2 linked regions of the Kutzneria chonburiensis genome follow. The protein of the gene in region 1 interacts with the protein of each later gene in a pairwise test. Links are inferred from orthologs where the notes say so. Each region holds a gene or a part of one and is shown on either strand. Other genes may lie near its edges.

The links.
Region 2: the proteins of M3Q35_RS35265 (region 1) and M3Q35_RS36510 interact in binary tests that used the Escherichia coli proteins (3 or more experiments, as listed by UniProt). The link is inferred for Kutzneria chonburiensis from one-to-one orthologs.

Annotation. Positions count from the first base shown.
Region 1 is NZ_CP097263.1:7,637,663-7,640,974, forward strand. What follows is about bases 314-3,312. They hold M3Q35_RS35265 (aspartate-semialdehyde dehydrogenase), read left to right. Parts: upstream 314-1,268; coding sequence 1,269-2,357; downstream 2,358-3,312. Other genes in these bases: M3Q35_RS35260 (aspartate kinase), read left to right, coding at 314-1,272; M3Q35_RS35270 (gluconokinase), read left to right, coding at 2,365-3,312. Outside these bases: more of M3Q35_RS35260, read left to right, coding at 7-313.
Region 2 is NZ_CP097263.1:7,886,898-7,890,145, reverse strand. The notes cover bases 198-3,132. They hold M3Q35_RS36510 (peptide deformylase), read left to right. Parts: upstream 198-1,338; coding sequence 1,339-1,926; downstream 1,927-3,132. Other genes in these bases: M3Q35_RS36500 (quinone oxidoreductase family protein), read right to left, coding at 2,935-3,132; M3Q35_RS36505 (glycosyltransferase), read left to right, coding at 2,044-2,946; M3Q35_RS36515 (DUF3263 domain-containing protein), read right to left, coding at 852-1,148; M3Q35_RS36520 (LytR C-terminal domain-containing protein), read right to left, coding at 259-855. Outside these bases: more of M3Q35_RS36500, read right to left, coding at 3,133-3,248. UniProt on the Escherichia coli protein: Removes the formyl group from the N-terminal Met of newly synthesized proteins. Requires at least a dipeptide for an efficient rate of reaction. N-terminal L-methionine is a prerequisite for activity but the enzyme has broad specificity at other positions.

The sequences.
Region 1 (3,312 bases):
CGATCAGTGGCACTGGTCGTGCAGAAGTACGGCGGCTCCTCACTGGAAAGTGCCGAGCGGATCAAACGCGTCGCCGAGCGCATCGCCGCCACCAAGCGCGCCGGCAACGACGTGGTCGTGGCCGTCTCGGCGATGGGCGACTCCACCGACGAGCTGCTGGACCTGGCCTCCCAGGTGGCCCCGGTGCCGCCGGCCCGCGAACTGGACATGCTGCTCACCGCGGGTGAGCGGATCTCCATGTCGCTGGTGGCGATGGCCATCCACTCCTTGGGATTCGAGGCGCGCTCGTACACCGGCTCGCAGGCCGGCGTGATCACCACCGCGGTGCACGGCAACGCCCGCATCATCGACGTCACGCCGGGCCGGATCCAGGACGCGCTGGCCGACGGCGCGATCTGCATCGTGGCCGGCTTCCAGGGCGTCAGCCAGGACAGCAAGGAGATCACCACGATCGGTCGCGGCGGCACGGACACCACGGCCGTCGCGCTGGCCGCGGCGCTCAAGGCCGACGTCTGCGAGATCTACACCGACGTGGACGGCGTGTTCAGCGCCGACCCGCGCATCGTCCGCGACGCCAAGCACCTGCCCCAGATCACCTACGAGGAGATGCTGGAGATGGCCGCGGCCGGGGCCAAGGTGCTGCACCTGCGCTCGGTCGAGTACGCCCGCCGGTACAACGTGCCGCTGCGGGTCCGTTCGTCGTTCAACAACAAGACCGGCACGCTGGTGACCGGGTCGATGGAGGACCTTCCCGTGGAGCAGGCGATCATCACCGGCGTCGCGCACGACCGGTCGGAGGCCAAGGTCACCGTGACGGCGGTGCCGGACCACCCGGGCATCGCGGCCCGCATCTTCCGCGTCGTCGCCGACGCCGAGGTCGACATCGACATGGTCGTGCAGAACGTCTCCCAGGTCGCCACCGGCCGCACCGACATCACCTTCACGCTGCCCAAGTCCGACGGCCCGCGGGCGGTGGCCGCGCTGGAGAAGGCCAAGCCGGAGATCGGCCACAGCGGCGTGCTCTACGACGACCACGTTGGCAAGGTGTCGCTGATCGGCGCGGGCATGCGCTCGCACCCCGGCGTCACGGCGACCTTCTGCGAGGCGCTGTCCACGGCCGGCGTCAACATCGAGATCATCTCCACCTCGGAGATCCGGATCTCGGTCATCTGCCGGGATACCCAGTTGGATGACGCGGTCCGTGCCCTGCACGATGCGTTCGAACTCGGCGGCGACGAAGAGGCCGTCGTCTACGCGGGGAGCGGTCGATGAGCACCACCACCAGGAGTTCTGGCAGTCCTGTTCTTGCCCTGGTCGGAGCGACCGGCGCCGTGGGCAGCGTGATGATCGAGATCATCAACGCCCGTGAGACGGTGCCGTGGGGCGAGATCCGGCTGATCGCGTCGGCCCGCTCGGCCGGCCGCAAGCTGACCGTGCGCGGCGAGGAGATCACCGTTCAGGCGCTCGCGCCCGAGGTGTTCGACGGCGTCGACATCGCCATGTTCGACGTGCCGGACGAGATCTCGGCCGAGTGGGCCCCGATCGCCGCCGAGCGCGGCGCGATCGCGGTGGACAACTCCGGCGCGTTCCGTATGGACGACGAGGTGCCGCTGGTGGTGCCGGAGGTCAACGCGCACAAGGCGACCGAGCGTCCGCGCGGCATCATCGCCAACCCCAACTGCACGACGCTGTCGATGATGGCGGCGCTGGGCGCGCTGCACCGCGAGTTCGGCCTCAAGGAGCTCGTGGTCGCCTCCTACCAGGCGGTTTCCGGCGCCGGCGCGCCCGGCATCGACCGCCTGTACGAGGAGCTGTCGGTCGTGGCCGGCAAGCAGCTCGGCGTCAAGGCCGGCGATGTCCGCGAGGCGCTGCTGGCCGCCGGCCTGGACTTCGAGAGCTCGCCGTTCCCGGCCCCGCTGGCGCTGAACGTGGTGCCGTGGGCCGGTTCCTACAAGGGCGACGGCTGGACCTCGGAGGAGCTCAAGGTCCGCAACGAGTCCCGCAAGATCCTCGGCATCCCCGACCTCAAGGTCTCCGCGACCTGCGTGCGGGTCCCGGTCATCACCACGCACTCGCTGGCCGTGCACGCCACGTTCGAGCGCGAGGTGACGGTGGAGCAGGCGCACAAGGTGTTCGCCGCGCAGCCGACGATCGTGCTGGTGGACGAGCCGGAGCAGAAGAGGTTCCCGACGCCGGCGGACGTGGTCGGCGAGGACCCGACCTACGTCGGCCGGGTGCGCCAGGCGCTGGACTTCCCGAACACGCTGGACTTCTTCGTGTGCGGCGACAACCTGCGCAAGGGCGCCGCGCTCAACACCTACGAGATCGCCGAGACGCTCGCGCCCGAGTTCAGCTGAGGCAGCGATGACCGGGGTCGTGTTGGGTGTCGACCTCGGCACCACGGCGACGAAGGTGGTCGCCACCCGGCTGGACGGCCGGGTGGTGGCCACCGCCGAGCAGGGCTATGCCCTGGAGACGGGTGAGCACGGCGAAGCCGTGCAGGATCCGCAGGCCGTGCTGGCCGCGGCCACCAAGGCCCTGACCGAGTGCGTCGAGCGGGTCGACGGCGAGATAGAAGCCCTGTCGTTCAGCTCGGCCATGCACACGCTGCTGGCGCTCGACGGCAACTGTGAGCCGCTCACCCCGGCCCTGAGCTGGGCCGATCACCGCGCCGCCGACATCGCCAAACGTTTGCGGGCCGATGAGCAACTGGCCCTCGACCTGCACGCGGCGACCGGCGCCCCGGTGCATCCGTCGTTCCCGCTGACCAAGCTGGCCTGGTTCGCCGAGCATGAGCCGGAACTGTGCACCCGGGCGGTGAAGTGGGCCGGCCTCAAGGACTACGTGCTGGCCAAGTTCACCGGTCGGCTGGTCACCGAGCACTCCAACGCCTCCGGCACCGGCATGCTCGATATGCGCCGGCTGGCCTGGCACGAGCCGGCGCTGGCCATCGCCGGCGTGCACCCGGACCAACTGCCGCACCTGGTCGAGCCGACCAAGGCGCTGGCCATGGCCAACGGCATCGGCGGTCTGCCGAGCGGCTTGCCGGTGATCGCCGGCGGTGGTGACGGTCCGCTGGCCAACCTGGGTGTCGGCGCTGTGCGGCCGGGCATGGCGGCGCTGTCGCTGGGCACCAGCGGTGCGCTCAGGGTCGTCCGCGACCGGCCCGGCGTCGACGAGCGCGGCCGAGTCTTCTGCTACGCCCTGGCCGACGGGCTCTGGGTGCTCGGCGGTTCGGTGAGCAACGGCGGCGTGGTGGCGCAGTGGGCGTCCGAAGTCTTCGGCGTGCCAATGCCAGAGTTGTTGGCGGAG
Region 2 (3,248 bases), 250 kb from region 1 along the record:
CTGCGCCGGCCTGGTCCGGGAGGCGGCCCTGACCGCCATGCGGGAGTCGCTGTCGGCCGCCGAGGTCACCGCCGCCCACCTGGCCAAGGCCCGCACCGCCGTACGCCCCTCCCTCGACCCCGCCCAGCTGGCCCAGCTAGCCGCCTACGCCGACTCCCGCAAGCTTTGATGTCAGGAAGGGCCCCTTACTGACGTTGAACGTCAGTAAGGGGCCCTTCCTGACGTTCAACGCGAGGATCGGTCCCTTGATCTTGGGGGTCAGCCCTTTTTGGGTGGGCTGTAGTCGTTGGTGACGATGACGATGACGCCGGGGTCGGCCTGCTGGATGCCGTCGAAGCGGGGCATGGACCGCATGTGGAAGGCCGCCGCCAGGGCGTTGGCCTCGGCCTCCTCGGCGGTGCCCGGCCGGAAGTACACGGTGGACGTGCCGATGATGCCCTGCGAGTAGTTGCCGACCGTGGGAACGGTGTAGCCGGCGCTGCGGAAGTCGTTGGCGGCCTGCTCGGCCAGGTGCGGGATGGTGCCGTTGTTGTACACACGCACCGGCTCGGACTGCGGGTTGCCGCCACCGCCGGCCGGCGGCTGGGTCGCCGAAGTGGTGGTCGTGGTGGCAGCCGGCTTGGACGTGGTCGTCGTCGGGGCCGGCGTGGTGGTGGTCGGCTTGGCCGGGCCGGACGTGGTCGTGGTGGCCGGGGGCGGCGTGGTGCTGGTGCCGCCGGCGTTGTTGCCGCCACCGGAGGAGGGGAGCAGGCTGATGACGCCCATCACGAGCGCGATGGCCGCGACGGCCAGCAGGACGATGCCGGCGATGCGGGCGGGGCGGGCAGGGCCGCCGGTGGGCTCCGGCGTGCTCATCGGGGCTCGAACCCCAGTCGGCGGGCCGCGCGGGCGCGCTGCCTACCGGCGCGCAGCCGGCGTAGCCGCTTGATCAGCATCGGGTCGGCGGCCATGGCTTCCTGCTTCTCGATCAGACCGTTGAGCACCTGGTAGTAACGGGTCGAGGACATGTCGAACAGCTCGCGGATGGCCTGCTCCTTGGCCCCGGCGTACTTCCACCATTGACGTTCGAACGCCAGGATGGCGTGCTCTCGTCGGGTCAGGCCCTCGGCAGGCTCGTCCACCTGCGTGATGGCCTTCACGGCGTCCATCTGGCTCCTCGCCCCTCACGGTCGCGGATCCCTGCGGTCGCAGGAATCACAGCCGTGTGATTCCCAGGCGACCATTCAATCACGTGATCTTGATTCGGGCCGTCGGCGTACCCCGGCGCGTCCCGAAGGAGCGAAGCCTACCGACCACCCCTGACAATGATCTTGCGCTGCCGGCCCCTAGGGTCGGCACATGGCGATTCACCCGATCCGTGTGGTTGGCGACCCGGTGCTGAGCACCCCGACACGGCCGGTCACGGACTTCGACGACGGGCTGCGCACCCTGGTCGCGGACATGTACGAGACGATGGCCGCGGCCAACGGCGTCGGTCTCGCGGCCAACCAGATCGGCGTCGACCGGCGGGTGTTCGTCTACGACTGCCCGGACGACGAGGGCAACCGGCACAAGGGTGTCGTGGTCAACCCGACGCTGGAGACCTCGGCCCGCCCGGAGGGCATGCCCGATCCGGACGACGACTTCGAGGGCTGCCTGTCGGTGCCGGGCGAGACGTACCCGACCGGCCGGGCCGACTGGGCCAAGGTCACCGGCTTCGACGACAACGGCGAGCCGGTCGAGGTCGAGGGCACCGGCTTCTTCGCCCGCTGCCTTCAGCACGAGACCGACCACCTCGACGGCCTGCTCTACCTGGACCGGCTGGTCGGCCGGAACGCCCGTGCGGCCAAGAAGATGCTCAAGCGCAACGGCTGGGGCGTGCCCGGCCTGTCCTGGGACCCGGCGGTCGAGCCCGACCCGTTCGCCGACGAGGACGACGAGGACTGAGTTCTCACGTATGTGAACAACCGGGCCGGTCTGCGTGCCCGTTCGGTCGACCATTGATCCACGGCGCGTGACCGGACGTCTCCCTCTCGTAGGGCGCCACATCTGGGAGGCACAGTCATGGGCAGGGTCGTCGTCACGGCCACCACCTCGCACCGGCGCGCCATGCGCACCATCGTCGACGCGCTGGTGCAGCGCGGCCACGAGGTCGAGCTGATCACCGGGCTCGAGCCGCCGACCGGCCGCGCCCTGGTCGACCAGCACCGGCGGCTGTGCCGGCTGCTGGCCGAATCGGGCGAGCCGACGGTGGTGGTCGGGGACGTGGCGTTCCAGGGGACGCTGCCGCTGAGCTACGGCGCGCCCGGCCCGAAGCCGTCGGCGCTGATCCTGGTCGGCACCGAGCCGTTCTCGCTGAGCAGCATCGACACCGCGCCGGCCGGCCTCGGCCTGCCGCCGGACCGCACGGCCGCCGGACGGGAGCGCAACCGCCGCGCCTACGAGTACGTGCGGGATGCGCTCGGCGGCGTGCAGGAGGAGTTCGTCGAGGCCATGCGGTCGGTCGGTGTCACGCACGATCCGCTGCCGTTCGTGCTGGACGCGCCGATTCTCGCGGCCGACCGGTTTCTCCAGCTGTCCGTGGAGGAACTGAGCTACCGGCGCAGCGACACGCCCTCGCACGTGCGTTTCGTCGGTGCGCTGCCGTCGACCCGGATCGACGGCGACGTGGTGATCAGCGACGGCACCTTCGACACCGTGCAGCGGGCTTTGCGGCAGGCCAAGCCGCTGGTGCTGACCGGCCGGTCGGCCGACCAGCTGGAGAGCAACACCCGGGCCGCCGCCACCGGCGCGGCGCTGTACCTGGCCACGGACAAGCCGTCCGAGGACGACATCAAGCAGGCCGTGCGGATCGTGCTGTCCGACCCGACCTATCGGGGCAACGCCGAGCGGCTGGCCGCCGAGTACGCGCGGCTCGACGCCCTGGCCAGCATCACCGACGCCGTGGAGTCGTACCTACGGCACTAGCAGCAGTTTTCCCGTGGTGGCACGGGATTCCAGGTCGGCGTGGGCCTTGGCGGCGTCCCTGAGCGCGTAGCGGCCGCCGATGTGCACGCTGACCTGCCCGTTGCGGACCAGGTCGAACACCTCGTTGCTGCGCCGGATCAGCGCCTCCCGCGTCGGCACGTGGTCGGCCACCGCGGCGTACGACAGCAGGATGCTGTTGGGCAGGTCCATCGGCGTCAGCGTCGGCACGCCCATGAACGGCCCGTAGTAGACGTGCACGCCGTGGCGGCGCAGCGACAGCTGCGAGGAGCGGAACGTCGGCG